DNA from 3 places in the Peribacillus sp. YIM B13477 genome. Region 1 is predicted to be linked to each of the others. Evidence: predicted binding sites of a transcription regulator. Region 1 holds the regulator's gene; each other region holds the start of a gene.

Evidence for each region. The regulator LexA, encoded in region 1, represses DNA repair genes until DNA is damaged. The targets are predictions, from matches to a motif close to CGAACATATGTTCG.
Region 2: a site for LexA is predicted at 8,168-8,181, ahead of addB (helicase-exonuclease AddAB subunit AddB). Genes of this name have one in related genera too.
Region 3: a site for LexA is predicted at 6,972-6,985, ahead of recA (recombinase RecA). Genes of this name have one in related genera too.

Annotation. Positions count from the first base shown of each region.
Region 1 covers NZ_JBHZPD010000009.1:16,947-27,843, forward strand. Annotated here, with positions in the region: gene ACFX4H_RS21855 (YneF family protein) at 486-701, opposite strand; gene sirA (sporulation inhibitor of replication protein SirA) at 786-1,226, opposite strand; gene tkt (transketolase) at 1,512-3,515, opposite strand; gene ACFX4H_RS21870 (DUF896 domain-containing protein) at 3,745-3,978, opposite strand; gene ACFX4H_RS21875 (YneB family resolvase-like protein) at 4,044-4,700, opposite strand; gene yneA (cell division suppressor protein YneA) at 4,720-5,031, opposite strand; gene lexA (transcriptional repressor LexA) at 5,186-5,809, shown strand; gene ACFX4H_RS21890 (esterase/lipase family protein) at 6,287-7,819, opposite strand; gene ACFX4H_RS21895 (helix-turn-helix transcriptional regulator) at 8,562-8,786, opposite strand; gene ACFX4H_RS21900 (LexA family protein) at 8,921-9,559, shown strand; gene ACFX4H_RS21905 (N-acetylmuramoyl-L-alanine amidase) at 9,918-10,607, opposite strand.
Region 2 covers NZ_JBHZPD010000002.1:568,485-579,381, reverse strand. Annotated here, with positions in the region: gene ACFX4H_RS09510 (M48 family metallopeptidase) at 117-1,382, shown strand; gene ACFX4H_RS09505 (YitT family protein) at 1,525-2,334, shown strand; gene ACFX4H_RS09500 (IDEAL domain-containing protein) at 2,388-2,624, opposite strand; gene ACFX4H_RS09495 (competence protein ComK) at 2,940-3,503, shown strand; gene ACFX4H_RS09490 (DUF3006 domain-containing protein) at 3,597-3,815, opposite strand; gene ACFX4H_RS09485 (ComEC/Rec2 family competence protein) at 3,816-4,655, opposite strand; gene ACFX4H_RS09480 (hypothetical protein) at 5,488-5,721, shown strand; gene ACFX4H_RS09475 (YhjD family protein) at 6,252-6,620, opposite strand; gene ACFX4H_RS09470 (TVP38/TMEM64 family protein) at 6,909-7,523, shown strand; gene lepB (signal peptidase I) at 7,557-8,120, shown strand; gene addB (helicase-exonuclease AddAB subunit AddB) at 8,309-10,897, shown strand, end outside.
Region 3 covers NZ_JBHZPD010000002.1:27,806-38,702, forward strand. Annotated here, with positions in the region: gene ACFX4H_RS06830 (2-oxoacid:acceptor oxidoreductase subunit alpha) at 1-1,202, opposite strand, end outside; gene ACFX4H_RS06835 (dipeptidase) at 1,418-2,350, opposite strand; gene spoVS (stage V sporulation protein SpoVS) at 2,484-2,744, opposite strand; gene ACFX4H_RS06845 (TIGR00282 family metallophosphoesterase) at 2,919-3,716, opposite strand; gene rny (ribonuclease Y) at 3,868-5,427, opposite strand; gene recA (recombinase RecA) at 5,780-6,826, opposite strand; gene ACFX4H_RS06860 (competence/damage-inducible protein A) at 7,175-8,407, opposite strand; gene pgsA (CDP-diacylglycerol--glycerol-3-phosphate 3-phosphatidyltransferase) at 8,430-9,014, opposite strand; gene ACFX4H_RS06870 (helix-turn-helix domain-containing protein) at 9,178-10,077, opposite strand; gene ACFX4H_RS06875 (DUF3388 domain-containing protein) at 10,095-10,886, opposite strand.

The sequences.
Region 1 (10,897 bases):
GTTTAGCGCTTAAATAAAAAGATTAATAGAAAAGATTTATTATTTTTTACATTTAGATTTCAATTTGAATTTTGATTCCCATTTGTTGTCTTTAAATTTACATTTGTGTTCAAATTTAAATTCACATATAGGAAAACACACCTTACATATTTTTACAATATCTTTTATCATTCTAACCACCCTCCTTAATACTGTATATGCATCTTTTGATAGAAAGTGTGGACAAGTATAATTTTTTGGCGTATTTACTTTCCAAATAAAAAAGCCCTCACATAGATTGAGGACTTACCTTACCATTCCAAAACAAAAACCACCTTTTCTGGATCATTCATTCAGAAAAAGTGGCTTAAGAAACAAAAATGAAAGATAAACCAAAATTTTATATAAAATCGGTAGAAGGATTCAGACTAAATCCATTTCGATATTATATAAAATTTTGCATCCAATCTTCCAAGAACATTGATATATCAAGGTTTCATGCTATCTTATTTTGTTTGTTGTTTATTCATGGCGCTCATCATTTGATTAATTTTCTTTTGGGATGGTTTCATACCCATTTGCATCATCATCATTTTCAACATTTGTTCGTTAATTGGCGGATTTTTCTTTAAGTAATCCATCATGTATTTACGAGCGATGAAAAATCCCAGCACTACTCCAGCAATCAATGCCAGTACGCCAACTAGAATGTAAACCCACATACTATTTCCTCCTTCATGTTGTCTAACATCAGTGTACTAGACCAAAGGTTATTATACAATACCCGCTACCGAAAAGTCCCCCATTTAGACAAATTTTCTTTCTTTTATCGGTTTTAACCAACCGTATTTTTCATGTTCAAAATCAATGGCCAGAAAACTCGCTTCATATTTTCGAATACTTTCAAAGAAAGCCGTTTCCGCTTCATAGTCTCCTTCAGCTTCAAGAGTAATGGAATCATTCTGAATGATTAAAACGGCTTTACTTGATCCGTTTGTTTTTTCTAAATAGTATTTTCCATTTTGAGTCCAATAATTCATCTTTTTTTGCAAACGTTGTTCAATAGCTAACTGCAACTGGATAATCGGGACTTTTTTGGTGACATATTCGATTTGTTTTTGCAAAATACTCTTTAGTCTGCCCCTTGCTTGAATATATTCCAAAAACAAATTGAAAAATAGCTTTTCTCTTCCATAATAATGATGGGCAAATTCATCTTCGATTAAATAAATTTGATAGGTTCTCATCAGCCAATGCCTCCTAGCTTTCCTATTTTGGTACGAAACATCTAACCACCAGCACCCTGTCCACTATTGATGACTTTCCCCTTTAACTGACACATTTAAACGAAATTTATTTATTCTCATTATATATTGACAAACAAAAAAGATATGTTGTTTGCTGGAGAAATTTTCTTCTTTTTTTGTCGAATGGAAGATTTCCTTTAGTATAGAAGCACATTCAATATATAATAGGACTCTTTTGATAAAAAAACTGACACCAATCTAGTTGGTGTCAGTTCCGCATTATTGTTATTTAAGCATTTCTTTAACAAGAGCAACTACATTTTCTACAGTGAAACCGAATTCCTCCATGATTTTACCGCCTGGTGCAGAAGCTCCAAAATGATTGATGGCCAATATTTCACCCTCATCACCTGCATAACGATCCCAGCCAAACGGTGAAGCCACTTCGATAGCTAAACGTTTTTTCACTGCCGGATTGATTACGCTTTGTTTATATTCTTTTGATTGAGTTTCAAATCGGTCCCATGATGGCATGCTGATTACCGCAACATCAATTCCTTCGTTCGCTAAAGCTTCCTGTGCTTCCACAGCCAAGTTCACTTCGGAACCAGTCGCAAGAAGTAATGCATCGGCTACTTCTTTCTTAGAAGCAGAGATGATGTAAGCACCTTTTGAAACACCTTCATACGCAGTTTCGGAAGTGCCTTTTATTGTTGGCAATCCTTGACGAGTCAGTACAAGAGCAGTTGGTTTATTTGTAGACTCCATAGCCACTTTCCAGGCTGCTGCCGTTTCATTGCCATCAGCTGGACGGATTACCCCTAGGTTAGGCATTGCGCGCAATGATGCTAATTGTTCGATTGGCTCATGAGTCGGTCCGTCTTCCCCTACAGCAATGCTGTCATGGGTGAACACATAATTAACAGGCAGTCCCATCAGTGCTGCCATTCTTATGGCAGGACGTAGATAATCAGAGAATACGAAGAATGTTCCTCCATATACTTTTAAGCCACCATGAAGTGCCATTCCATTTAAAGCCGCACCCATAGCGAATTCACGTACACCGAACCATATATTACGGCCACTGTAATTACCAGGTAATAGATCTGTCTCACCTTTAATGGCAGTATTATTAGACCCGGCTAAATCCGCAGAACCCCCAATGAAGCTAGGGACCTTTTTGGCGATCGCATTCAGTACTTCCCCACTTGAAGCACGGGAAGCTAATGTCTTACCTTCTTCATAGACTGGAATTTCCTGATCCCATTCAGCAGGCAGTTCACCTTTAATTGCAAGCTCTAATTGCTGTGCTAACTCAGGATGTGCTTCTTTGTAATTTTTAAATAATTCATTCCAAGCTTCTTCTTTTTGAGCTCCTGCATCAACAACAGCTTCATTGAAGTGTGAATACACTTCTTCAGGTACATGGAAGTCCTCTTCGAATGTCCATTTGTATGCTTCTTTTGTCAATTTAAGCTCATCTGCACCAAGCGGAGCGCCGTGAACGGCAGATTTACCTGAACGATTTGGTGAACCGTAACCGATAACCGTTTTCACTTCGATTAATGTTGGGCGTGCTTCGTCGGTTTTCGCTTCTTCAATCGCTTTAGCAATTTCCTGAAGATCATTGCCATCCTCAACGCGGATATATTGCCATCCATAAGATTTGAACCGGTCTGCTACGCTTTCACTAAATGATTGACTTAAGTCGCCGTCAAGGGAAATATCATTAGAATCATATAAAACAACAAGTCTTCCCAGTTGTAGATGTCCAGCTAATGAAGCGGCTTCTGCAGAAACACCTTCCATTAAATCTCCATCTCCACAAATGCTATATGTATAATGATCGACCACATTATAAGAATCGCGGTTATAGCTTTCTGCCAAGTGACGTTCTGCCATTGCCATTCCGACTGCCATTGCGATACCTTGTCCAAGCGGCCCGGTAGTTGCATCCACACCAGCCGTATGTCCGAATTCAGGATGTCCTGGAGTTTTACTGCCCCATTGACGGAAGCTTTTCAAATCATCGATAGATAAGCCATAGCCTGATAAATGAAGAAGGCTGTATAACAGCATAGAACCATGTCCAGCTGAAAGAACAAAGCGATCTCTATTAAACCAATCTGGATTTTTCGGGTTATGGTTCATATATTCGGTCCATAGTTTATACGCCATTGGCGCTGCACCCATTGGCATACCCGGATGGCCGGAATTAGCCTTTTCAATTGCATCAATTGATAATGTACGAATCGTATTGATAGAAAGTGCATCTAATTTATCTAACATATTGTAAAAACATCCCTTCCTGTAATGTACCTCTTTATATTATAGTGACAAGCATAATATCACAACTAAAATCACTATTTAATGCCCCAATATTACAATTTTCTAGGAATAAGAAGTCACCTATTTAGATTAAACTAAATAGGAGAATACATACATGAATGCACTTTCTTTTTACTCCAAAATGCCAAAGAATCCTCAAATGGAATATTCCATCAGAAGAATCCAAGCATTAATGTAAATTTCGTTTTTCTTTTATATTTTTTATCTTTTGAGGAGTGACGTCATTACCCTCTGGATCCACGACTTTCACATGCTCCAACGTGTCGGACATGGATTTTCTGAATGTTTCCAAATACTCACTTCTCAATTGGGTTTGCTCTTTCGCTTCAACTTCCGTCAAGCCTTCACCCTTTGCCTTTTTAGAAAGTTCATTTATACGGGCTATTTTTTCTTTTGATAACATAATTTCGCTCCTTCATAATCTGCGGATATTGTCATGGTATTAAAAAAAAAGCGAAATTACAAGTTCTATGATTTACTTTCCTTTGTATTCATTTGATGTTCGAGAAAACGCCTGTTCACAGTAGCCTTAGATACATTGTATCCAAAGCCCCTTAATGTGGCTGCGATTTCTGAGAATGTTAACCCATTGGCACGCAGTTTAATAATTTCTTCAATAGGAATCTCCATACGGTCCCTTCCAGTGGAATTCCTTTGATTCTGAAGATTTTTTTGAGGACGGTACCCTTTTTCAACGGCTCTCATCATTCCGCGCTTTATTTTAAGATTATGTAGTTTCCTTTGATATTCTTCTACAATGCCCACTATCTGAATGACCATGGCATCCGAATCCGATAACTCCAGCTCCCCATCGTGTGAGAGAGTATAAATTTTCACAGCTTCTTTAAGGATGACATGGAAAAGGGCTATTTTGGCATTCCCTCTTCCCAGTCTTGTTTCATCCTGGATTAATAGCACTTCAGCTTCTTTGGTTTTAAATAGTTCGAGCATGTCAAAAATGCCATCCCGATTCAACTCATAACCACTTGCCTGTTCTTTTATAATGGAGACAACTTCCACATCCATCTTTTCAGCCAATTTGACTAATTCATCTTCCTGCCTTGCCAATGATGTTTCCTGTGACTCTTTTTCGGTGCTGACCCTACAATAGATTACCGCCTTCATAATACCCTACCTTTACTACTTACTGCTCACTGGCCAAATTCTGGACAAGTTCTTCCCCTTTAACCGGTATGACAATGACTTGTCCAGGCTTTATCGAATCCGCGCTGACTCCATTATTCTCTTCTATCCAACCAATGAATTCTTTTTTTGTCAAATTTGATTCTTCATATTTTTCGGCAATTCCCCATAGGGTGTCACCCTCGCTTACTTCTATAGAAAGGAAATCCTTTTTTTGATCATTGTTCAATGTACAAGAGAATAAAATTGAAAAGATGAATACTGATCCCGCTAATAGAATCGTATAAATATAATTTTTGTATAATTTTTTCATAATAATCCCTCCAAAGCGAATGTTCGTTCGTATGTTATGATCAAATTATAATACGAACGTTTGTTTCAGTCAACAACAAATTCGAACTTATGTTTGTATAGAGATGGGGGCCATGCTATAATGTAGCAAAGAACATTGGGGAAGAGGTGCACAAATGACAAAACTATCAAAACGGCAGCAAGATATTCTTGATTTCATTAAAGAAGAGGTCCGCCAAAAAGGGTATCCGCCTTCCGTACGGGAGATTGGCGAAGCAGTGGGACTTGCATCAAGTTCAACAGTACACGGACATTTATCCCGCCTGGAAAGTAAAGGCCTTATTAGACGTGACCCAACCAAGCCAAGGGCCATTGAAATAATGAATTTGGAGGAAGCGAACAATATTCCCAAAGTCAATGTCGTGAACGTGCCGTTACTTGGAAAAGTAACAGCGGGCATGCCGATAACGGCCATTGAGAACATTGAAGAATACTTTCCGCTTCCCGAAAGCATGGTTCCACATGATGACCATGTATTCATGCTGGAAATCATGGGTGAAAGTATGATAGAAGCAGGAATTCATGATGGAGATTATGTCATCGTGAAACAACAAAGCAGTGCCAATAATGGAGATATCGTCGTGGCGATGACGGAAGATGATGAAGCCACTGTAAAACGATTCTTTAAGGAACCGGATTACATAAGGCTTCAGCCTGAGAACTCAAATATGGAACCAATTATTTTACGAGATGTTTCGATACTTGGAAAAGTAATAGGCTTATATAGACAAATACACTAAAAGCGCTTCCCGCGCTTTTTTTGTTTGTTTAATTTATGTCCAGAATTCTCTCAATATGCATATGGAAGAGTAGATATTGAAATATTTTTTAATAGAATCTAGTTTCATGCGAATTTAAACATCCTTTATAAGGGATGAAAGTTACTATCGCCTTTCTCGTAATATGATACTTTGGAAAAAGCTCATTGAAATAAAAAAAAGAGGATTTAAAATCCCCACTTTAATAAGGTTTAGATCGACCAAGTCATTCCACTGTTGAATCTGCACTTGTTGACAACCATTTGCAAGTGCAGGGAAAAAAATACATATATTTATTTTCCCCCGATAACAAACTTCCAACCATATCCATCAGAGACCCGTTGAATTAATACTTCAATAAGTAATTACGACCTGGCTGTTTCCATTGGCTGAATTACCATCTCCCTAGTTACCCCTACCATCAAAATAATGCCTCCTCAACTAAGAGAAGGCATTTCGTTATTTCTCAATATAGACCGAACGAATCAGCGTCCGGGTTCTTACAGTACCATCCACATTTTTTTCCTTAACATCTATTGTTACATTATAAACACCTGACTTAGGTACTTCTGGAAGGGTGCCAGTAAAATTTTCAGTATCCATTGCCTTAATTGAGTTTTTTTCACTAATTTCATTACCGGTTTCATCTATCAGATGAACCAAAAATGTTGTACTGATTGGTCTTTTTTTATCATTCATTGGATTCTTTATTAAAAATTTTGCATCTTTTTGCTTAACTTTACCGGTCATACTTAATGTAATGGGATTCTTTTCGTTAAATTGTGCTGTGAACAGGAAGGCGTCTTTTGGCGATTTAGTCTTCATTCGTACTTTCCAGTCACCAATTTCAAGGTTATTTCTGTAGAATGATTGGATGGTTGCACCATTAAAAAAGGAAGTTTCATTTTTGGCTGAATGAACCTTTAAGGAAGGTGAATACTTTTTATTGGATGGAGAAATCAATTCAACCTCGACTTCATTTGAGGCTGTATATATGCTTATATTACCTGGGGCAGCTTCATTTACATGGAAGCTTTGTTCGACCCAGACATTTTGTTTCAGGACATCACCCAGAACGGTTTGAGCGAGTGCTGTTGTAATGACATCATCTTCAACTCGTTCTTTATAATTAACATGATATGCAGGAATCCCAGCGGTGGATGTGCTTTTTAAATAGGGTTCAATTCTTGAAAATACAGCTGAGCCAACTCGAATATTGTCGTGATCAAAGTTGGGACCCGTAAATAAATGTGTTGCATAGGGTATTTTTGTACTCCATACATTCACCAGTCCATCATTTTCCCCATATGATGATAAATATTGTCCCCCCATTGATAAGGCTGATAGTACCGGGCCTCTGTTCATACCTGCCACAGTGAAATACAAGTTTTTACGAGAGTTGATATGGTTATCCGTGACAGAACGAAATTCAGCCATTTTACCAACTTGTAAAGAATAAGTTCCCTCATCTTTTTGACCTAATAAGGAACCAAGCCAGCCCGCATACCAGCTATAAGCCAAATCAGCTAAGTGAGAACCATGATGTGGGGAAGCTAAAGTGATCACCCTTCCAACATATTGGTGTGCTCCATAGTGGACTAGAGCCGCTTGGGTGTCTGGGCCCCCTTTGCTGTGAGCTATAATATTTACTTTTTTGCCCCCGAAATGGTTACTGATTTCTGAAAGCATTTGAGCTAAAAGCCTTCCATTGGCATATTGGCTCACTGACCCATTTCCAGCTGAATCATGAAGCTGAACAAAAACCGTTTGGTAGCCAGCTTCATACGCTTTGGTATACATATCATTGACACCATGATATTCCGTTTCGCCATACCAGCTGGTTGAACTGCCGTTTTTCCCTTGAACAAACACGATCGGTGGTTTGTTTGTATCAAGATTGGGAGGAATACTTCCAAGAAACCAATCCCCTGGACTGAAAGTTTCGGAGGGCGGTTTCAATTTTCCTGCTGAGGAAATGTCTGGCTTTGTCATAAATAATATGGTTAGAATGAGAACAAGAAAAACGACATAATTGATTACATTCCTTTTCAAGGGTTATCTCCTCCAATATCATCTGGAATTTTTTTGAACTCATCCAATTACCAATGCCCAGCTTCCAAAGCCTTCATTAGCCTTCATTAGTATATAATTGTACTTTTGCATACCATTACCTGCTATCTTCATAAAGATGGGAGAAAAAAACTAGAAGAAGTTTCATTGATAGTAGAGAAAAAGTATGAAGATTTACCTTCCATTCATTTATGTATGTGGTCTTTTTCATTTTATGAAGACGTGCTTTGGGGAAACCGAATGCTGCCAATTCACGAAAATAGAGAACAAGCCCTTATCCTGCATAGGATAAGGGCTTGTTCATCCAGATAAACTTTTCCTTCGAATTTGCCATTGTCCATTTGCTCCTATTCATGGTGTTCAGAAGTCCGCCCTATACATTAAGTAAATAATTTTCTTTAACAGCAATTGGCTGTCATTATTGGAATCTCAGTAGCAATCGTATATTTGCACAAGAAGATTGGATTTGTACACCTTTTACTCCATACACGTATTTTACAAATGTTCTAATGTCAGCAGCTCCTAAGCAACTTCAAAAGAATTATTTTCCCTTTCCTCTTTGTTCCCCCCTTTCCATCGTTACTTGAATCTTGTCCTATGGAAGTCAGGATTGTATGGATTCAAATGGCCACTCTGTTGAGGAAATGCTGGTTCAATTGAAGCTTTAACTACATTTAAAGTGTAGGTCAGGGTCAAAAAAAATGATATCGTCAATCGAGAATCCTACACATTCAGCAAATAAATAAGCCTTATCGATTCGCAAAGGAATCTTATATTGCTCATAGTCAATGTAAGTCCTCTTGGCCATCTTCAGCACTTTAGCCATTTCATCTTGAGTTAATCCTTTATACTTCCTGGCTTGTTTAAGTGTGAACTTAACGCTTGTCATATCTTGTCACCCCCTATCTAAAAAAATAATATCACACTTGAAGTATAGTTACCAACATTTTTTCGCAAAATTCACGCACTTTTCGTTTACTCACTTTCACTCATAGTGTATATTCAAGTAAGAGGTGAAGAAATATGCACATTGGTGAACGGATTAAAATGTTAAGAAAAGAAAGAAAAATGACACAAGAAGATTTGGCAAAAGTATTAAAAGTAGCTCCTACGGCAGTATCAGCTTGGGAATCCGGACGGAATAAACCTTTAATGGATAAATTGAGCATGATGTCCACTTGTTTTGAAATACCGCTATCCCACCTCATTGAAGGAGCGCCTATCGTTAGAAATAATCCTGGAATGGGATTCCTAAATGAAAAAAATGTAAGATTAATTGGTGTCTACGGAAATATCCCCGCTGGAGAGCCTAATTTCACCAACGAATATATAGAAGCGTATATGCCGACATTAAATTCGATGCTTAAATCGGATAAAGAATATTTTTTCCTTAGAGTGAATGGCAATAGCATGAATAAAGAATTCAGAGACGGATCATTGATTCTCGTTGAAAAAACAACCTACCTTGATAACGGGAAAATTGGAGTGGTCTTGGTAAATGGACACGATGCTACGGTCAAAAAAGTGAGAATCAATGAAGAAAACATCATACTCACTCCCTGCAGCACGGATCCTTTTTATGAAGAAAAAACCTATAACATAAAAAATGATAGAGTCCGTATTTTAGGAAAAGTGGTTCAAGCCATTAAAATATACGATTAATATTTAACTCGAGGGTTTCTTACGGAAAGAAAGTAAAATAAATGAATAATGAGCAGCCATACATAGATTCAATTCTTACAGTTTTTATCAACTTAATTGCTGTTGCATTTTAGGTACAAGCCATCATGGTTTGTGCTTTTTAGTATTGTTCTTTTATTTGTCTTTACATAAAATCCTTTTAATTTGTGTCAGCCCATAAAAAAAAAGGCATACCTTACATACGGAAGGACCGAATCAGGACGGCAGAATGTAGAGTTTTTCATTACATGCATATTCCTGAATCAAAAAGGCCCCTCTCTTTTTGAGAAGGGCTTACTGTGTGGTGTGCTTCTAGAAGGTATAAATAATTATTAATTATTCATTTCACCCGCAATTTCTGGTTAACCGTAATGGTGTACTGACTGTCAAGACCGTTCCAATCTTTAATTTGCTGAACCGTACTGCCATAAGAATTGCTTAAGGAATATACTGTATCCCCACTAACGACAGTGTGGTATACAGCTGTACTTTTCTTAGTTAGATTGAAGCATTTAACTAAACCGTTTACATGTCCGCGAGCCAGTGATTCGATAAAGAATGATGTTTTCAACTTTGCTGCGTCATTTACATTATCGATAAATCCATTTTCAGTCAGGAGTGCAGGCATGTCCGTTTCGCGGAGTACATGTAAATCTCCTGTTTTTTGTCCTCTGTCCTGGATGTTGATAAGCTTCATGACCTCTGAATGAATATGATCTTGATACGTTTTCGTTATCTGGTTAGTGGACGTATAAATGTAATCCTCGTACCCGGTTCCGCCGCCGGCATTAATGTGGATGGAGAGAAAAAAGTCGGCTCCCCACGCGTTCGCTGCATTCGTACGATCGTTTAAGGAGGGGTAGGTATCTTGGGTCCTGCTCATTTTCACAGAAACGTTATTATATTCTATCAATAAGATGTCTTTGATTCGGGTTGCAATGGATAAAGTTAAATCCTTTTCTCTCAATCCATTCCCGACCGAGCCTGGATCCGTACCGCCATGGCCGGGATCAATAAATACTTTCACCATTTCTATCACCTCTATTAATCTTATGTTACGTATTAACAAATGCTTGTACACATAACTATCGGATTAAAGAAATTCTGCCGTTCTCAAAAAAAATACACCCCCTAAAGGTGTAGTGGCATTATATGATGACATTCGCCCAATGGAAGGGAATTCTTTGAAAAAGACTTTTCTATTTTTTTACTTTCGCATCAGGAATTTTTGGAGAATAAGCCATCTATAATCAAAAGAACAAGAAGATTGAGGGATATTAAAAAAAGTTAATTGAGTCAATCACTATAGTCGGTCGGTTC
Region 2 (10,897 bases), on a different contig from region 1:
ATATTCAACAAAATGATGGGAATTGTAAGAAGTGAATAATAAGGGAAATCCGGTTCTAACCTGTCCATTTTGGATTAAACTATTAAGAGGGAGATTCGTTTTAAGGAGGGGGCATCATGGTTAGAAAATGGGCTGGAAGAGCGATTATATTATATATCCTTTATGCAGCAGCGATGTATTGGTATATTTTTTATGGAGCGGATACGACCATTCCCGAAGCTTTGCGTGGAACGGCAGCAGATCCTGCAACATTCCTGAATGCAAGGGAACTAAAGCTTAGTGAAGAGTATTCAGGACTGCGGAATTTTATTTTTTTCGTATCGACGCCATATGAATGGCTTCTGTATTTCTTCATATTATTATTCGGTTTTTCAAAGGCATTTGAAAAATCGTCAATGGCAGTCTCAAGACGGAAAGCGATTAGAACGGGCATTTACTTATTCTGGCTTTCCGTCATTTCATACCTGGCTCTATTTCCAATCAGTTTCATTGGATATCGGATGAGCAAGAGTTACCACATAAGTACACAAAGTTTCACCTCGTGGATGAAGGATGGAGTCATCGAATTCTGGGTGAATTTTGGGATGATGTTCATCATCGTTTCCGTTTTATATTGGTTAATGAAGAAAAGTGTTAAGAAGTGGTGGCTCTATGCTTGGATGTTGTCCATTCCTTTTTCCTTGTTCCTGATGTTCGTTCAGCCTGTATTGATCGATCCGCTGTACAATGAATTCTATCCTCTCAAAAATAAAGAGCTGGAAACGGAAATATTGGCACTAGCCTCACAGGCTGAGATTCCGGCAGAACACGTGTATGAAGTAAATATGGCGGAAAAGACAAATGCCTTGAATGCATATGTGACCGGCATAGGTTCCAACTCAAGAATAGTTCTTTGGGATACGACCCTGAACAAACTGAAGGAAGATGAAATCCTTTTTATCATGGCACATGAAATGGCTCATTATGTGGAAAAGCACATTTATATAGGGATTGCAGGTTATTTAGGACTGACATTAATCGGTTTGTGGCTGACTTCGAAAATTATGAATTTTATCATTGGTCGCTGGGGCCATCAGTTAAAGGTCCGTTCGGTTGACAGCATATCATCTCTTCCATTATTTCTCTTGATAACGTCCGTGCTGCTCTTTGCTTCGAGTCCGCTGTCCAATTATGTTTCCAGATATCAAGAAACAAGGGCTGACCGTTATGCCATTGAAATGACCGGGGACAAAGAATCAGCAATCACGACTTTCCAGGAACTCACGAGGTCGGGTTTGAGTCAGGTCAACCCGCCATTCCTGGTTAAATGGCTGCGGTATTCCCATCCGACCATGCTCGAACGGATTTCAACGGTTGAAAATGCAGATACAAAGGGTGATTGAAAGCCAGCTGAAAACCAGCTGGCTTTTTTTCTTCGGAAAGTGGAAGTTTGTAGTCGTTTTCAGAAAAAACTATTAATTTTAAAAAGCTTAGGTTCTCTACTATAATAAATTAAATTCCCAGTTCGTTTTAAGGAGATCGGATATGTATAATGTACTTTTCATCACTGTAGGCTCAGTGCTTGTGGCAGTAGCCTACAACTTATTTTTGATACCACATTTAATTTTAAGCAGCGGACTTAGTGGACTTGCGATCATGTTCGGAATCATCACCCCAGTCAATACAGGGATATTGAATTTTCTGATGAACCTGCCATTGCTGATTCTTGGTTACCTGAAATTAGGGAGACGCTTTATCACCTATACAATATTATCAGTTGTCGTGATTTCCATCAGTTTATACCTCATTCCAGTTCACGGTATTTCAACTGAACCGATTTTGTCTTCTTTATTTGGCGGAATCATATCGGGAATCGGTATAGGCATCGTCTTTCGCGCTTCGGGGTCTTCGGGCGGCTTTGATATCATTGCCATGCTATTGGCTAAGAAGAGCGACTTTCCGCTTGGTACATTGCTTTCGGTGATGAATGCTGTTGTGGTGGTAATCTCAGGCTTCATCTTCGGTTGGGATGCCGCATTATATACGCTGATTTCCATTTATGCAGCAGGAAAGGTGATCGATACGATCCATTCCAATCACATCAAATTAACATTGATGATCGTTACCAAAAAGAGTGACGAAATGAAAACGAAGCTCCTGACCAACCTATATCGTGGAATTACAGTCATGGATGGAGAAGGTGCATATTCAGGAGAAAAGAGCAAAGTAATGATGACAGTCATTACACGTTATCAGTTAACCGATGTAAAAACGATGATAAAAGAAGTGGATCCGAATGCTTTTGTTAATATAACCGAAACTGCCGAGGTCATGGGTATGTTTCATAAAGAGTGATGATAATGAGAAAAGCCTCCCGACATTATGGGAGGCTTTTTTGATCATGAATGTTAATTTCCAAATTGTTTTAGTAAAACGTTCATTTCAGAACTTAGTTTTAAGAATAAAGGTTTGTTTTTCATATCCAAGGCATCATCGATCTGTTTTGCAAGGAGATTCTTTTTGGTAGTAAGGACGGCTTCCTGAATAATCATATCAATTAACATTTCCTGAACCACGGCATCGTTTTTCATTTCGCTCATTGATAAGGACTTCACTGACTCTGAATAAGATTTTTCATTTTTCAAAGTTACCACCCCTGACCCTTTTTATTATTATATGGATTTGAGCGGATAAAATCAACTGAAAATTTAAAAAATTTAAATTATGATAGAGAATGTGTCGTTTAGATGACGAAAAAGCCACTATATAAAAGAATTTTAAATTTTTTGTGAACTTGCTTTTTATGTTTAAGGGTTATGCTATTATAGTGAGTAATTTAACATACATTTACTATCCCCCTTCACTCTTCTTGGACAGGAATGGAAGGGTACAAGCAATTAAGAATATAAGCTTTGGAAGGTGATAGTGATGTTTAGCAATGAGGAAGAGGTGGATTAAAAATGAAGGAAAACAATCAGGGAATCATCGAGGAATATGAAATCACGCCACATACACTAATGGTTGCGCCAATTAATTACGGCAGTAAAATATATGCCCGTATCGTTGAAATGGAGGACGAGTTCATCTCCCCGTTTAAACCTATGGAAATAATAAAGAAAAGCTGCGAGTTCTTCGGATCAAGTTATGAAGGACGCAAGCAAGGCACGAAACAGCTCATAAACATCACACATAAAGCACCGATCGCGATTGATCCGACCAGTTCGATATTCTTCTTTCCAACTACATCTCCGTTACGTCCTCAATGCATCTGGTTATCACATGAACATGTGGTATCCTATGAGCGTCTGGATTCCAAACATACAACCATCACATTCAGGAATAGACAAACCATCGATATAGCAGTGTCATGCAGCTCTTTCGAAAACCAGCTGCACCGGACCTCATTTTTAAAAACGAAATTGATCCAGAGGATTGAGGAAACAAAGAGGAAATCCTTTTATCTGTTCACTGATGCTAATGGAGTCAAGGCTTCAGAGGTAATCTCAAAGTATATACCGCGATAAGAGGGGGTTCAGGGGAAAATCAGAGAAGAATAATCGAACGGGGGAATATTCAAATTTAAAGCTAGCCCTTCTTATTAAAGAAGGGCCCTGGAATCAATCTTCAAATAATTCATCCATTAAATCGTCAATTTCTTTTCTTAATTTTTCAGTTCCTTCTTTGGAAATGGTGATGGTATCACCATCGATTATCAGCATATCTCCTACTTTTGCTCCCTTGGGAAGAGCACTCTTAGGGAAATCCTTCATGTCACCACCATCGATTTCCACGACAGCGATCTTTCCTTCGAAGCGATCTATAATTCCTTGTACCAATTATTTCACCGTCTTTACAGTAATTTTCTGACCTGTAGAAGTAAAAATAATGTTACCTGATTTATCTGTTCGATAAGTTTTGGCTTTCACTGAATTCAACCGTTTTATAACAGTGGAAGTAGGGTGCCCATAGCCATTTTTCCCTACACTGATTACAGCATATTTCGGTTTTGTTTTGTTGATGAAAGCTGAACTTGTCGATGTTTTTGCACCATGATGGCCTACTTTAAGTACATCCACACTTGGTACCAGTTTTTTAGCCAGCATATCCTTCTCTGCTTTTTCTTCGGCATCACCTGTAAACAAGAATGTTTTTTTGCCGTGTTTAAGCAACAGGACAGCACTCCAATTATTTAAGTCAGACTTAGCATAGTCCTTAACAGGTCCAATGAATTTAAGGGAATTATCCTTTGCTTTAGTGTTGATTTCCACGCCCGACTTCGCTTTTTTTATTGTAAGCTTCTTCTTCTTGACGGCCGTTAAAAAGTCTTTGTATGCCTGGGTAGTATGTGAAACTTTAGGGGCATACACAGATTTTACACTAAGCGATTTAATCACATGAGCAAGACCGCCAACATGATCCGCATCTGGGTGAGTGGAAACTAATGCAGTAAGTGTTTTTACCTTTTGTTTTTTTAGGTAGGCAACAACCTCGTCACCCTTTCCTTTACCGCCGCCATCAATTAAAACGTTTTCATTACCGGTTTGTATCAGGATAGAATCTCCTTGTCCAACGTTGATGAAATGTACCTTTACATTTGAGGCTGCCTCAGTTGTTTTAAGTCCAGTGAATAAAGACAAAACAAGAACAGCCACCAGCAGAATATTTATTTTCTTCATTTTTCCCCTCCAGTTAATAATTTACCATGTATAACCGGAAAAATGGGAATATGGACATGATTTTTATTTGTGGTAAAAAAAGGAGGGTGTTGTCTGGATTTAGGTTAGGGAAAATGACCCTGGGTATTTATGATTAATCTCTTGAATGAAAATGTAATGTCATTATTTTAAAGTAAAAAATCTATTTCTCTCAGAAAAGAGTGTGAAGTTGGCATATATTAAAGGAGCAGGCTCCCGGAGAAAGTTAGGATTACCAACAAAATATTTGTTAAAGAGATTGTTTACTGTTTTTAGGAATTGTCCAATTTAAACGTTGATTACCCCCCAGGCACACGCTTTCCGCGGTCGGTCCGTGAGCCTCCTTGGCGTGTTTGCACCTTTCGTTCCAACCAACTTTGGTTTAAAATTTAGATAGGAACCCTTTTGGCTACAAATTAAACCATGCAAATAAAATATTGCATGGTTATCATAAGACATTAGGGATGAGAATAAGTTTCCTTATGATTGACTCCTTAATACATAATATAATAGACATCGATGATGTATCTTTTGTTCAGTGTTTCACAAATGGTTTTGTTTTTCTGAAAGTTCTTTTTGCTTTATACATTTAATATAAAGAGGTTGTTACTAGTAGATAATACTAGGTATGGATATGCAATTAACATCTTTCCTAATAACGTTGTACTGACACTAAAATGATAGTTTAGACGTATAGTTATAATAGATGAATGGAAATTAAATGTCGCTTAATAATGAACACACGGGCCAGACCTTTTAATCGTTAAAGGACAATTTCGTCGAAACTGTTGCCTTAATCAGTGAGCAGGGAATTGTGCAAACGGCTTGTGTAACAAGCAGTGGAGAAGCGGCTATTGCAGTCCTCGGTTCCTTTAATAGGGAAGAGGGGAATATACCAGAAGGATGCAGCTTCGACATTCTGCCGTTTAATCACCAAGAACAAAGGCGATGCTATGCATACAGCAAACTTTTAATGAAGGATGCCATTACAAGGGAACTTGAAGTAACGCAGTTAAATGTAAAAGGTATTTTTGGAAGAAGATATTAACTATCTGAAATCCATGGCAGACATTTCATCCGACATGCGAGAGCTTGATCCAACAAAGGATAACATGGGCTTTTTAAGCGTCCCATCGTCCTAAAGGAATTTCCATTCTTTCGATGCAGGGAATGGTTGACGGCAATCGATCAGGGCAAATCATGAATACGTGTTACATTCTGCGGCGGATCATGATATTGGTTACTTTTACATCGATTTGTCGAAGCTGACTGTTTTCCTATCCTTTTCTTCAATATGATGAGTCGATCATAACGGGTGCCACTCCAACCTTTGTCATGGAGCATGTAATTAACCTTCATTTAAAGAGACTTAACACTAAAATGTTAAAAGGATATTCGTATGCACTTGATTACATAGGTTATGCCTTGGTTTGAACATTATGATGTTATGGAATGTTCAAACAGGGGGAATGGAGGTAAGTGAGTCTAATCGATCTTGATCATGAAAGACTCCCTTATGGTCAACCTTTTTACTTCCAAGGGAATTTGTATCCTTCCGGAAGGCTCCCTTTTAACCCGTTAATCCCTTGAGGGTTTTTTTTCGAAAAAGTAATAACATAACAAGTCTTCGGTTTTGTTGCGAAGGCGGGGATTGAAATAATTATGATGTTCCTCGTATCCTTTATATAAAAAACAATACATCGTGAAGGATTCATCGCGTTTGATTTCACTAACTTTAATATTCTCTTTGCGCAAATAGCGCCGTACCTCGGCAAGTTCGTCTTGAACCACTTTTAAAATATGTTCGACCAGCTCCGAATAGGGCCTTTTTAATTTAAACGGACTAATTTCGATGACCTTGAGATCCCGGTTTAAGACTGTAATAACCATAGGGAGGTAGATGGCTTTTTCAATCATATTTCGGTCACCTTCTGGAATGCGGGTCATCATGACCGCCCCTTTCTAAATAGCGCGTTTTTAATACTAATATGTATATCCTGTAAAAATAGGAACACTTGTTCCGCTTTTATCCTAATGTATTTTCAGTGGTTATGCAAGCAGTTTTGATAAATCTAGAAATATTCGTTAATAAGATTATGTTTTCCGGAGATAGGGAAAGTATGAAGATATATGGATAATAATTCTTGCAATTTCGGGGGAAAGTGATATATCTAAAATAAACGGTTTTTAATAAGTTTATGCTGCTTTGATGGCAGCATGTCGAGGGAGATAATTATGGATTTGGATACTATACGTGAGTGGTTTACACTTGATCATATATCGGCACTTATTCAGCAATATCGCTCATTCGGTCCAATTCCCGGAATCTTACTGCCGATGCTGGAAGCTTTTTTGCCTTTTTTGCCCTTAGTGGTGTTCGTGCTTGCCAATGCAACGGCATTTGGTCTCTGGTGGGGGTTTTTATTTTCTTGGATTGGTGCGGTAGCGGGGTCCTTTTTGATCTTTTGGATTATTAGAAGATATGGTCAAATGAGGTTTTTCCGATTTTTGCAAAGACATAAACAGGTGCAGAGGTTGATGGTATGGGTTGAGAGCCATGGATTCGGTCCTTTGTTCATATTGCTCTGCTTCCCTTTTACACCTTCGGCTATCGTTAATATCGTGGCAGGACTTTCAAAAGTCAGTACCCTGCAATATGGACTCGCAGTAGTTGGAGGGAAGGCGGTGATGATTTTTACGATCAGCTTCGTAGGTTACGATTTAGTATCATTGATTCATAAACCTGTGCGAACGATCATTATCGGAATCGTCATCTTTATCCTATGGTATGTGGGGAAAAGGCTGGAAGTCCGGTTAAATAAAAGCATGAAGAGAGAAGAAGGGCAATAAATTAATATATAAATGCAGTAGGGGTTGAACTAGATGGAAAAAACAAACAAGAATTCTTTATCCGATTGGATAAAACCAGCGATGATAGCTTTTGTTATTTACATCTTAATCCGTACATTTCTCTTTTCAAGCTATGATGTTGAAGGAAAGTCGATGCAGCCGACCCTTGAAGATGGAAATAAACTTGTCGTGAATAAAATCAATTACCAGATTCATGATATCAACCGTTTTGACATTATTGTTTTTCATGCGAATTCACAAGAAGATTATGTTAAGCGGGTTATAGGGGTTGCAGGTGACCGTATTCGTTATAAAGATGATTGGCTTTACGTAAATGGTGAGAAAGTGGATGAGCCTTATCTTGAGAAATTCAAGGAAGGTTTCCCAGGACAGGATTTTACAGGTGATTTTACATTAAAAGAATTGACGGATATGACCAAAGTTCCGGAGGGCAAGCTTTTTGTCATGGGTGATAATCGTCTTGAAAGTGCTGACAGCCGTCACTTTGGTTATATACCGGTAGAAAATGTTGTCGGTAAAGTGGATGTTCGATATTGGCCGGTCAATGATTTCAATTTTAAGTTTACAGGTGAGTGATCGTGGAAGCCCGAGTAAGATGCGGGCTTTTTCTTTTGGGGGAAACGCGAACGTACGATTGGTGTTTTTTAAAGGGAAACGGTAAAATAATAGAAAGTAAATCTAATTGGAAACAGAAACCTAGTCATAAAGACGAAAGTATTTCTGGTATGATGGATCTAGATATTATGTTGTAAGGGGGAAAAGAGATGTCACTCCGTTTTTTACTGGGAAGATCGGGTACAGGGAAAACTTCGAATATATTGGACGAAATCCGCTCTAAATTGGCAGAAGATCCCGAAGGAAATCCAATTATCTACCTCGTTCCTGATCAGATGACGTTTCTATCTGAATATAAATTAATTAAAACACCAGGCCTTGCTGGAATGATCCGGACACAGGTTTTCAGTTTTAGCAGGCTTGCTTGGCGCGTTCTTCAGGAAACCGGGGGGATGAGCCGGCTGCATCTTGACAGTGTGGGCGTTAATATGCTGATACGGAAGATCATGGATGATAAAAAGGAAGAGTTAAAGATGTTCAGTCGATCTGCTGATAAGCAGGGGTTCATTGCACAGATGGAGCTAATGCTGGCTGAGTTCAAGCAGTATTGCATCCAACCTGATGACATTCAAAACTATTTGGCTGAAACCTCACAGGCCGGCAGCGGCATTCAGGATAAACTGCATGATCTTGAATTGGTCTATCAGGCTTTTGAGGATGAAATGGTCAATAAATATTTAGACTCCGAAGATTATTTCACTTTGCTGATCGAAAAAATGTCAGAGTCTTCATATATAAGGAATGCGGATATATATATCGATGGTTTTTATAGTTTGACTCCTCAGGAATTATTGATTGTTGAAGAAATGATGAAGCTGTGCAGGAGTGTAACGATCTCGCTGACGTTAGATCAGCCCTACAGGCAATATGCTCCGGATGATTTGCAATTGTTCAGGCAAACGGGAAACCTTTATCATCACCTATATCAGGCTGGGTTGAGGAATGGCATATCGATTTCAGAAGATCGAATCTTAAAAAGATCGGAAAGGTTTGGAAAGAGTCCAGGGCTGAATCATCTGGAAACTTATTTTTCCTTACGTCCTGCACGAACGTTTGAGCAGTCACCTGATGTAACGATCGCCCAGGCAGTTAACCGCAGAGCTGAGATTGAAGGAGTTGCCCGGGATATCTTGTCGCTGGTCAGACAGAAACAGCATCGTTTCCGTGACATTGCGATTTTAGTCCGTAACGGGGAAGCATACGCAGATATTTTACAAACCGTTTTTCGGGATTATCAAATTCCCTTGTTCGTCGATTCCAAACGGACGATGCTGAATCATCCTCTGATTGAACTGATTCGTTCGACTTTGGAGATCATCAATGGCTATTGGCGTTATGAACCGGTATTTCGTGCAATCAAGACGGAGCTTCTATTTCCGTTGCAAAAAAACCACGACCGGATGCGTGAACAGGTAGATAAGCTGGAAAACTATGTGCTGGCCCGCGGCATTAAAGGAAGCGGGTGGACGTCCAAAGATCGTTGGACCTACCGGCGCTTCCGCGGTCTGGAACTCGAGGACCGGAACCAAACGGATAAGGAAATGATGCTTGAGCAAGAGTTGAATGAAATGAAGCAATTATTTACCGAGCCCATCTTGAGGCTCTCAAAACGGGCTAAAAAGGCTGCTAATGGCAGGGAATTGTGTGAAGCCCTTTATCTATATCTTGAAGAATTGCATATACCGGAAAAATTGGAAAAGCTGAAACTGGAGGCAGAAGAAGCAGGTGATTTGGTATCGGCAAGAGAGCATGAGCAAACATGGAATGCGGTTGTCGACCTATTGGACCAATTCGTTGAACTGCTGAGCGGGGAAGAGCTTTCCATGAAACAGTTTGCGGTAATCATTGAAGCTGGTCTGGAGTCTCTTGAATTTTCTTTGGTACCGCCGGCAATTGACCAAGTATTAGTCGCTAATCTAGATTTATCCCGCCTGGATGATGTGAAGACAGCTTTTGTTATCGGATTGAACGAAGGGGTTCTGCCGGGAAAAGCAGTATCTGACGGGATATTTTCAGATAGTGATCGTGATGTGCTGCTGGCTGGTGGACTTGATGTTGCCCCAAGTTCGAAGGTGCGCCTGCTGGATGAGGAGTTCACAGCATACAAAGCATTCACTACGCCTGCCGAGGCCCTTTATTTATCATATCCGCTTGCCGATGAGGAAGGGAAGGCGCTTTTACCTTCATCCTATTTGAAACGGGTAAGGGACGTATTGCCTAACGTTTCCGATGTGTATTATATGAACGATCCGTCCGATCTGTCTGCAGAGGAACAGGTGAAATATGCAGCGAATCATGATGTGGCCCTTTCGTACCTGGCTGCCCAATTGCAGCTGAAGAAAAGGAACTATCCAATCCATTCACTATGGTGGGATGTATATAATGCCATTATTGATGATGAAATGGCCGGTCCTTCAGCAACTAAGGTTTTATCGAGCCTTTTTTATCAAAATAGGACAAAGAGATTAACTGAGGAAACAAGTAAGCAATTATACGGTGAGAGCATTCTTACGAGTGTATCCAGGATGGAAATGTTCAATAGCTGCCCGTTTTCCCATTATGCGGCTCATGGCTTGAAATTGAGGGAAAGGCAGATTTTCCGTTTGGATGCCCCGGATATAGGCGAGATGTTCCATGGAGCGTTGAAAATGATTTCCGATTACTTGAAGGAACATGATATTCCTTGGTCTACATTGACCCCGGAACAATGCTTGGAGCTGGCCAGAATTGCTGTGGAG
Region 3 (10,897 bases), on a different contig from region 1:
GATTTGTTTTCTGGCTCTTCAATTTCAAAGTCAACCAATTTTCCGCGTCTTATCTCCACTTTGCCGTAATCAAGCGGCTGAACCGTCTGTTTACCTAATGATAGCTGTAAGTCGGATAAAACGATAACCGGACATTGATATTCCTCTGCAAGGTTGAATGCTTCTGCCGTATCATAAAAAGCTTCCTCAACAGTACTCGGAGCCATGACGATTTTAGGTATTTCACCATGTGTACCATAAATCATGGCCATTAAATCGGATTGCTCCTGTTTTGTAGGAAGTCCCGTAGATGGACCGCCACGTTGAGTATCGACGATGACAATTGGCGTTTCGGTAATGCCCGCTAAACCAATCGCCTCCATTTTCAAGGAAAGCCCAGGTCCAGCTGAAGCTGTGATGGCACGTACACCGCCATAGTTCGCACCGATTGCCATTGTGGCTGCCGCGATTTCATCTTCAGTCTGTATGACCGTCCCGCCAAATTGAGGAAGTTTCTTAATTAAGTATTCCATGATTTCCGAAGCCGGAGTAATCGGGTAAGCTGCCATGAAGCGGCAACCTCCTGCAACTGCGCCTAAAGCGATAGCATCGTTTCCGATCATGAACATACGTTTTTGGCCGTCTGCCTTTTCCAGCTCCATCGCGCCCAGTTTTTCTCCAAGCAGCACTTCCATTGCCTTATAGCCGGCAGTAATGGCATCCATATTCTTCTTAACGATTTCTTCACCTTTACGGCCGAATATTTCATCAACCACATCGTTGAATACGGAAATTTCCATTCCGAGAACAGCACATGTTGCACCGATGGCAACCATATTTTTCATTAATGATGTTCCTAATTCGGCTGCTATTTCCGTAAAAGGAACAATATATAATTCTGCCTTTGTATCTTCTGGGCAGACAGGTTTGAATTTTGCATCTGCAATTATGATGCCACCCTCATGTAATTCTTTATAATTGACGTCAATTGTTTCTTGGTCAAAAGCAACTAAGATGTCTAAATCATCAGAGATAGCACGAGTTTCCGTAGTACTTACACGAATTTTGTTATTCGTGTGTCCACCCTTGATTCGGGATGAGAAATGACGGTAGCCATACAAGTAATAACCTAAGCGATTGAGGGCAATACAGAATATTTCTCCTGTACTTTCAATACCTTCACCTTGTTGTCCGCCAACTTTCCATGAAAGTTGATTGATCATGTCTTACACTCCTTTAGGACGTTCGTATATAAATGCATTTAACCGCACCTCTCTTAGAACATTCAATTATGTATAATTATCGTTCTAATTTAGGAAAGGTGTACTAAACGCTTTCAATTCTATCGGTTAAATCATCAAATTGCAACCTTTTTGCTTTTATTTTTTATATTTTCAGAATATTTATTCATATCTATATAGTAAGAATTGAAAATCACCTAAGATATTTCCTTTTCAAGCGGAAAATTACGAGTGAAATTATCAAAAAGGAGACCTTTTACAAACTCACTGGTATAAAGCCTGTTCAATTCATTTATTAAGTTATGATAATCCTTATATGACGTTAACTTCTCTACCATATGATCGATTCCATCGAAGTCGGACCCTAATCCAATTTGTCTTTCCCCGCCCAAACTGCATATATGCTCTATATGTTTCAAGATATCCTTTATCGTAACCGGGCCATTTGCTAGAAATTGCGGGACAAAGGTTACGCCGATCACCCCATTTTTCTGTAAAAGGGCTTTTATCTGCCCGTCCTTTAAATTTCGCGGATGCGGACAAAGGTGATAAGCATTCGAATGGGAGGCGATCGGGAATTTCGCCAACTTTAGGGTGTCCCAAAATCCAGCTTCAGATAAATGGGATAAATCACACCAAATTGACTTCTCATTCAGTAGCGCGACCACTTCCGTTCCAAATCCTGTCAAGCCTCCCCCTCTTGTTTCCAATGCCCCATCCGCTACCAAGTTAGCGTGATTCCAAGTCAGACCTACAGAGGATACTCCAAGATGAATAAGGGTTTTCAGTTTCAACAAATCATTCCCAATGCAATCGCACCCCTCCAAAGTTAGCATTGCACCGATTTCCTTTTCTTTTAAAGATTCGATGTCTGCCTTGGTCTTTATGAATTTCAATTCCGGCTCCGACAAAATCTTTTCATGAAAAATATCCACCATCGCCAAAGCCGCTTGAAATCTCATATCAGGGTGGACTTTTTCAGGAATATATATGGCAAAACATTGGACTTTTCCCCCTTCATCCAATAAACCCCGCTTTGTTATATGTAATTTATCACTATTTGTAAAAGAAATATCCGGATCGATGAACATCTTCATCAGCACATCACAATGTGCATCAAAAATCTCCAATGTAATCCCCCTTCCTGTACTTTTTTATGATTATATATACCATTATAAAGCGATAAGGATCTTTCGTCATTGGGAAGTCACGACAAAAAAGTGCCTGCTCGCCATCCGACAAACAGGACACCCAAACATGCAATTATCTTGGTTCAATGATTAGTTTTATTGCCGTTCTTTCTTCGCCATCAATAAGTATATCTGTAAAGGCAGGAATACAAATCAAGTCAACTCCACTAGGTGCGACAAACCCTCTTGCGATTGCTACTGCCTTGACGGCTTGATTTAACGCACCTGCACCGATTGCTTGAATTTCGGCTGCCCCTCTTTCCCTGAGCACTCCCGCTAGTGCGCCTGCTACAGAATTAGGATTAGATTTTGCTGAAACTTTTAATATTTCCATTCCTAGTCCTCCTTGTTTTCCCTGCCGATTCTAACTTGGCTCAATAGTTATAACACTTTCCACTGCTACTATATTCATCAAGTAAAACTTGTATGACAAAGAAAACCGGGATTGTACACCATTTATTAAAGAATGGAAAAACGGATGGCAGTTTGACTGTCCATCCGTTCTTAATCAATGGTAAAAGGGATGATCTTCGTTAATCAGGATCCTTTCTATCTTCTTTGCCTTGCCAGTTTTCTCATCAATTTCAAGGAGAACCCCACTTAATAGGGTCCGTCCCTCTTTTGGGACTTCGAAACGAACTGGAAGGCTGGTCAGGAACCGATGGATGACTGCCTCTCTTCCCATACCAAGGATGGCATCATATGGTCCTGTCATGCCTACATCTGATATGTAAGCGGTGCCTGCAGGTAATATACGGTTATCGGCTGTCTGGACGTGTGTGTGTGTACCAACGACGGCTGTAACCTTACCATCCAAGAACCACCCCATGGCTTGCTTTTCACTTGTCGCTTCACCATGAAAATCGACAAAGATGATCGGTGTCTTTTTTCGAGCCTCCGCCACTAGTTCTTCCGCCTTTTTGAACGGACAGTCCAAATCCGGCATGAACGTTCTCGCTTGCAAATTGATGACCGCTATTTCATGCTGGTTCAATTTTAAAAATTTCATACCTTCTCCGGGTACCCCGTCTGGAAAGTTTGCTGGACGGACAAGATATTTCGCTTCATCAATAAAATTGAAAATATCACGATTATCCCATGTATGGTTTCCCATGGTCACTGCCTGCGCTCCCCACTCTAAAAAACTGCGGTAAATCTTTTCTGTAATCCCCCGGCCACTTGCTGCATTCTCGCCATTGATGACCGTGATATGCGGACGATACTTTTCTTTTAACTTAGGTAGGTATTCTTGGATCATGTCACGACCTGGAGAACCCACTACATCCCCTATAAATAGCAATTTCATTGTAAAACCCTTTCTGGATTCACCTGATTATATGAATTATTCAAGTATGTATTGTAACATAATTGGGGGTAATTATAAGAATACGCTTAACGATTCATATCGGAAAAAGAAAAAACGAAGTGGTTTGCACCACTTCGTCTTTCACTAACAATTATTTGGCATATTCGACTGCTCTTGTTTCACGGATGACCGTGACTTTTATATGACCTGGGTAATCGAGCTCTTCTTCAATCCTTTTCCGGATATCACGTGCGAGTCGATGTGCCGAAAGGTCATCGATTTGTTCTGGTTTCACTAGAATTCGCACTTCTCGTCCGGCTTGAATCGCAAAAGATTTCTCCACTCCATCATAGGACTCGGAAATTTCCTCAAGTTTTTCAAGTCTTCTAATGTAATTTTCAAGCGTTTCACTTCTTGCTCCCGGTCTTGCAGCTGATAATGCATCAGCGGCAGCCACAAGCACTGAAATGATGGAAGTTGGTTCCGTATCGCCATGATGTGAAGCGATGCTGTTAATGACAGTTGGATGCTCTTTATATTTGGTTGCTAATTCAACGCCAATTTCAACGTGACTGCCTTCCACTTCATGATCGATCGCTTTCCCAATATCATGCAATAAACCTGCACGGCGGGCAAGAACTTCATCCTCACCGAGCTCAGCGGCCAGTAAACCTGAAAGCTGGGCCACTTCAATTGAATGTTTAAGTACGTTTTGCCCATAACTGGTACGGAATTTCAAACGTCCTAGTATTTTGATGAGATCTGGATGGAGACCGTGAACTCCAACTTCAAAAGTAGTCTGTTCACCAATTTCACGAATATGTTCATCTACCTCACGTCTTGCTTTGTCAACCATTTCTTCAATGCGAGCCGGATGGATCCGTCCGTCCTGAACAAGTTTCTCAAGAGCCAAGCGTGCCGTTTCCCGTCTAATTGGATCGAATCCAGATAAAATGACAGCTTCAGGAGTATCATCAATAATAAGGTCAATACCTGTTAGCGTTTCTAACGTCCGGATATTTCGTCCTTCACGTCCGATTATCCGTCCTTTCATTTCATCGTTTGGAAGATTTACTACAGAAACGGTGGTCTCTGCAACATGATCAGCCGCACAACGCTGAATGGCAAGAGAAAGGACTTCTTTTGCTTTTTTATCAGCTTCTTCTTTGGCACGGGTATCACTTTCTTTAATCATAAGCGCTACATCGTGAGCAAGCTCGTTTTCCATTCGGTCTATAATGATTGCTTTAGCCTCTTCACGAGTTAAACCGGAAACACGTTCAAGCTCTGTTTGCTGCTTACGAACCATCTCTTCCACTTTGCTTTCCATCTCTTCAATATGCTGTTGTCTTTGGTTTAGAGAATCTTCTTTTTTCTCCAAAAGGCTTTCACGTTTGTCTAACGTTTCATCCTTACGGTCCAGATTCTCTTCTCTTTGCAATAACCGATTTTCTTGTTTTTGTAATTCGTTCCTTCTTTCACGGGCTTCCCGATCCGAATCGGCACGAACTTTATGAATTTCATCTTTTGCTTCCAACAAGGCTTCTTTCTTAAGTGCTTCCGCTTCACGTTTTGCATCCTCAAGGATGTGTTCTGCAGAGCCCTTTGCCCCTGCTATTCTACTCTCAAATTTTGATTTGTGAATAAAATAACCAACAACTGCACCGACGATTAGGCCAAGCAAAGTGAAGATGATTGTCATGGGTTCCATCGTTTCACCTCCCCTTGCTATGAACTTTTTACATAAAATGTTGAACTGTCGGCAAGTACATTGCACATAAATTCAATATACAGCACTTAATTTTCAAAATTTTAGTTTGAAAAATTGTAAAATATACATATTAATTGTATAGTTGAGAATTTTTATTGTCAAGCGTTTGTCCCTTATGTATCAATGATTATTCAAGTTTTCTTAATATCAACCATCATAATGTACAGCATTCATTATGGAAGCAGTCTGTAAATCTTATTACAATGCCATTTAATCCGCTGAAAATTTCGCATTTTTCTTAAAATATACATAAAAGGCCTAAGCGAATAAGCTTAGGCCTTTTCCAATATCATTAATCAAGCAATTCAAAATGCTCTTCTGTTTCATTTTCTTCTGGTGGTAATTCATGCTCTCCATCAAGATTATAGTGATCTCTGATTTTCTGAGAAATTTCCTGAGCGATATCCTGATTTTCTTTCAGGAACAGCTTCGCATTTTCACGGCCTTGTCCGACACGCTCTTCATTGTATGAATACCATGAGCCGCTTTTAAGGACGATATCCAGGTCTGCACCCATATCGATGATTTCACCTTCCTGCGAAATCCCTTGACCATACATGATGTCAACTTCAGCTTGGCGGAATGGTGGAGCAACCTTGTTTTTTACAACTTTGATTTTAGTTTTATTACCGACGATTTCATTACCTTGTTTTAATTGTTCCGCACGGCGCACTTCCAGACGAACAGTTGAATAGAACTTCAATGCCCGGCCTCCCGGAGTCGTTTCTGGATTCCCAAACATAACACCGATTTTTTCACGGACTTGGTTAATGAAAATGGCAATGGTATTTGATTTATTAATGGAACCAGACAGTTTTCTAAGTGCCTGAGACATCATCCTGGCTTGAAGACCCATATGGGAATCTCCCATTTCGCCTTCAATTTCAGCTTTAGGAACAAGTGCTGCCACCGAGTCAATAACAATGATATCTACTGCTCCGCTTCGAACTAACGCTTCAGCGATCTCTAAGGCTTGTTCACCCGTATCAGGCTGTGAAAGGAGTAACTCATCGATATTCACACCAAGTTTTTCTGAATATGCTGGATCTAAAGCATGCTCGGCATCAATGAATGCAGCCGTCCCACCAGTCTTTTGTACCTCTGCAATGGCATGTAATGCTACAGTCGTTTTACCTGAGCTTTCAGGTCCATATATCTCAATGACCCGGCCTCTTGGATATCCGCCCACTCCCAACGCTACGTCCAATGCTAAAGAACCGCTTGAGATCGTTGAAATCCTACGATCAGTCTGTTCCCCAAGTTTCATAATCGAACCTTTACCAAATTGTTTCTCAATTTGTTTTAACGCCATATCTAAAGCCGCTTGACGATCACTCACTTAATTTCCTCCTCTATATTCAACTAATCGGCTGTCCGATTAAAGGTGTACTTACGTTAGCAATTATTCGAGTTCAAGGTTTGTACCCTGTCTCAAAACCTATCTTTACTATATACTCTTTTTACTATTTTGCCAAGCAAAAAGTCGAACATTCATTCGTTTTTTTCTTTCGGGATATTCTTTGTAAAAAAGCGTTTTAGCTTAAGGAAATTTCCATTTCGCTTCACTTACTCCCTAAAAAATACATTTTCATTGAATTAACTTTTTTCTTTTTTCCCTATTTTGCAAGAAACAAACTTCTAAAACCAAATAAAAAGCAGAGCTGTAAAAAAGCTCTGCTTATGGCGTTTATAAATCCCTTAATAGGTAATGACAGCCGTACTTCACACTCCGAATACGGTTTTGCGCCCTGCTACCGGAAAGATTCAACTCCTTGAAATGAGTGTTTCCATCCCGATAGGAAATGCCAATAAATACTGTACCAACAGGCTTGCCTTCTTGTTCATCCGGCCCTGCAACACCCGTAAAGCTTATGCCTACATCCGCATCGAGCTTACTCCGGACATTAGAGGCCATTTCCATTGCACACTCACCGCTGACCACCCCATACTCAGATATGGTATCATCACTGACGCCGAGGACATTGGACTTCGCATCATTCGTATAGCAGACCATTCCGCCCTTAAAGACTTTACCGGCGCCCGGGATGGTTGTCAGCTGTTCTTGGAACATCCCCCCGGTCAAGCTTTCAGCTGCCGCGATTGAAAGCTTGCGGACCGTTAATTCTTTTACAAGTTCCTTTATTAGCGAAGTATTATCACTTCCATAATGGAACTTGCCGACCCTGCTAAGAATTTCTTTTTCCGTTTCTAAAATAAGTTCTTCGCATTTTTCTTTGGAAGGGCCTTTGGCGGTGATCCTTAACGTCACTTCCCCTTCGGCTGCCAGCGGAGCGATTGTCGGATTCGTTTGATTGACAAGGAGATCTTCAATCACCGTTTCCAGTTCGGCTTCACCTATACCGTAGAACCGTAGAACCTTGGAATCGATCCGTTCATGCTTTTCCAATTTATTCATGATCTTTTCATAACCATAACTTAAAAACATCGGCTCCATTTCACTTGGTGGACCAGGCAGGAGCATATATGTAATCCCGGATTTGGACAAAACCATTCCCGGGGCCATGCCATGATCGTTTGCCAACACTTCACTGCCTTCTAAGACAAGGGCCTGCTTTTTGTTGTTTTCCGTCATCGGCCGTTCCCGTTTTTGGAAGTAAGCTTCAATGGATTGCAAAGCTTCATCATTAAAAACGAGCTTTTTCCCGATATGGCGAGCAATCGTTTCTTTCGTTAAGTCGTCTTTGGTAGGACCAAGTCCACCGGTAAAAACAATCAAGTTCGCCCTCGATTCAGCGATTTCTATAGCTTGTTGTAATCGGCGGTCGTTATCCCCGACCACAGTATGGTAAAAAACGTTGATCCCCATTTCCGCAAACTGCTGCGATAAGAATCTTCCATTAGTGTTATTGATTTGACCTAAAAGAAGCTCTGAGCCCACTGCAATGATTTCTGCATCCATCTTTTCAAAACCACCATTCGTTTTACTTTGAATTAACAAATACTTCTTTGTTTTTTATAAAATAATCCAAACCTGACCAGATTGTAAAGATTAATGCAATCCATAATGCGATATTGGCAAATGGAAGTGAAATGAGGGCAAATGGAAGATTATGCAGCAATAAAGCCGAAATAGAAACAATTTGTGCCCATGTTTTAATTTTACCTAGCTGGTTCGCTGCAACCACTTCACCTGTACCCGCTAACACCAAACGCAATCCAGTTACTGCAAACTCGCGACTTATGATCACGATGGCAATCCAAGATTGACCGTACATTAAATCTAGATCAACCAAAACGATTAAGGCAGCCGAAACAAGAAGTTTATCTGCCAATGGATCTAAAAATTTTCCTAAATCAGTAATCATATTATACTTTCTGGCAAAATGGCCATCGATCCAATCCGTAGTGGAAGCGATTATAAAGAGGATGGCTCCGGCCAGGTGTGCCACTGGCAAACTGTATTCTCCCCAAGTCAGTGTCCCCCATGAAAAAGGAACGAGCATGATGATTAAAAATACTGGTATTAAACAGATTCTTGCTACTGTAATCTTATTAGGCAGATTCAAAACTTTTACCTCCAAAATTTACGCCTGCCATTCGGGCCTGCGTCTTAGATCTAAAATAATGCTTATATGTATAATTTAACTCAAAATCCAATCTTATATGCCGAATGGACCATTTCCCGCGCCTTACCATTAAATAGAGCAAAAATAGTCATCTATAAGATGACTATTCGGCTTTCGTAAATTGTATCGTAACCAATTGCGTATTCACTTCAGTCGGTGAAATGGAATACTCCAGCTTCTCATCATTCACATAAATCTCTGTTTCATATGCTCTGCCTATATTGATGACAGCTTCTTTTTCATTGGTGAAATCAATTTCCTGGCTTTTGTCCTTTTCGATAGTGCCTTGGAAAAGTAATTTACCTTCACCATTTTTTATGCCGACCCATGGTGAGCCTTTGGAGGTCACCTTTAATTTAAAAGTATCGGTATTTTTTAATTCATACGTACTATTTTTACCGCTGGAACTTGTGACGGCAAGATTTTGCTCTTTCTCTTCATCTTTGACTGCTGTATCAACTTCATTCTTCTTTTCAGATGAATCTGATTTTTCTTCATTCTGTTTTTGGTCTGCATTCTCTTCTTCTTTGTTAAACTCTTCACTTTTATTGTAATCCACGGCATCGCTCTGTTTCGCGTCCTTTTTGTCCTCGTTATCCGGATTACTCATATAGTTCAATACCAGAACCCAAATCAATACGGCCGCACCAATGACTAAAACGGCAGCCAAGATCTTCGGTAACAATTCCACAACCTTTGAATCTCCTGCCGGAATGGTTTTCCGGGATTGGACCCGTGAAAGCTGTTCTGGCAATTCCTCACTATAGACCGATGGTATTTCACTCTTATATTGTTCGAAAATCTCTTCTGAATCCAGTCCGACCGCTTCACAATATTGCTTTATGAATGCCCGTACATAGAACTTTCCTGGCATCATGCTGTAATTTCCTTCTTCAATGCCAATGAGGTAACGCTTTTGGATCTTCGTTAATTCCTGCAAATCTTCTAGGCTAAGACCTTTTGCTTCCCTAGCTTCCTTTAATCGATTACCCAACTCAGTCAAATAAAACACCTGCCATTTTAAAAGTCAAAGGAACCAAAATCGGACCCTGAAAACTGGTCTTTTTGGTCGACAACTTCATATGTTATTTCTTCTTCAGGATTGTTTCGCAATTCAATAATATAATCAAAGTCTTCGAGGGTATACTCCGTATTTTGGACAAAAACATCCGGATGTTCGATTACTTTGACAGCATCAAGCCTCATTATTTCACGAATCAACTGCCAATGACGCTCATTTGCACGGCGAGTGGAAACAATTCCATCTAAAATGAACAAATTATCATTATTATATTCATCCTCAATAAGCTGGCTGCGGATAGTCTGCTTTAAAAGGGTCGATGACACAAACAACCATCTCTTATTAGCACAAACACTCGATGCCACGATAGATTCAGTTTTTCCGACACGGGGCATCCCTCGAATCCCGATCAATTTATGACCTTCCTGTTTAAATAGCTCGGCCAGGAAATCGACAAGCAAGCCTAGTTCATCACGAACAAACCTAAATGTGTTTTTCTCATCGGCATCGCGCTGAATATAGCGTCCATGCCTGACTGCGAGGCGATCACGTAATTTAGGTTCCCTAAGCTTAATGACCTTTATCGTATCCATCGTACGGAGAATTGACTCGAATCTTTCTATATTACGGCTGTCTTTGGCCAACAAAAGTAACCCACGCCTGCCTTCATCGACCCCGTTAATGGTGATGATATTAATGGAAAGCATACCCAGAAGGGATGAAATATCCCCTAATAATCCAGGACGGTTGACTTGAATTTCATATTCAAAATACCATTCTTTATTATCCACGATAACACTCC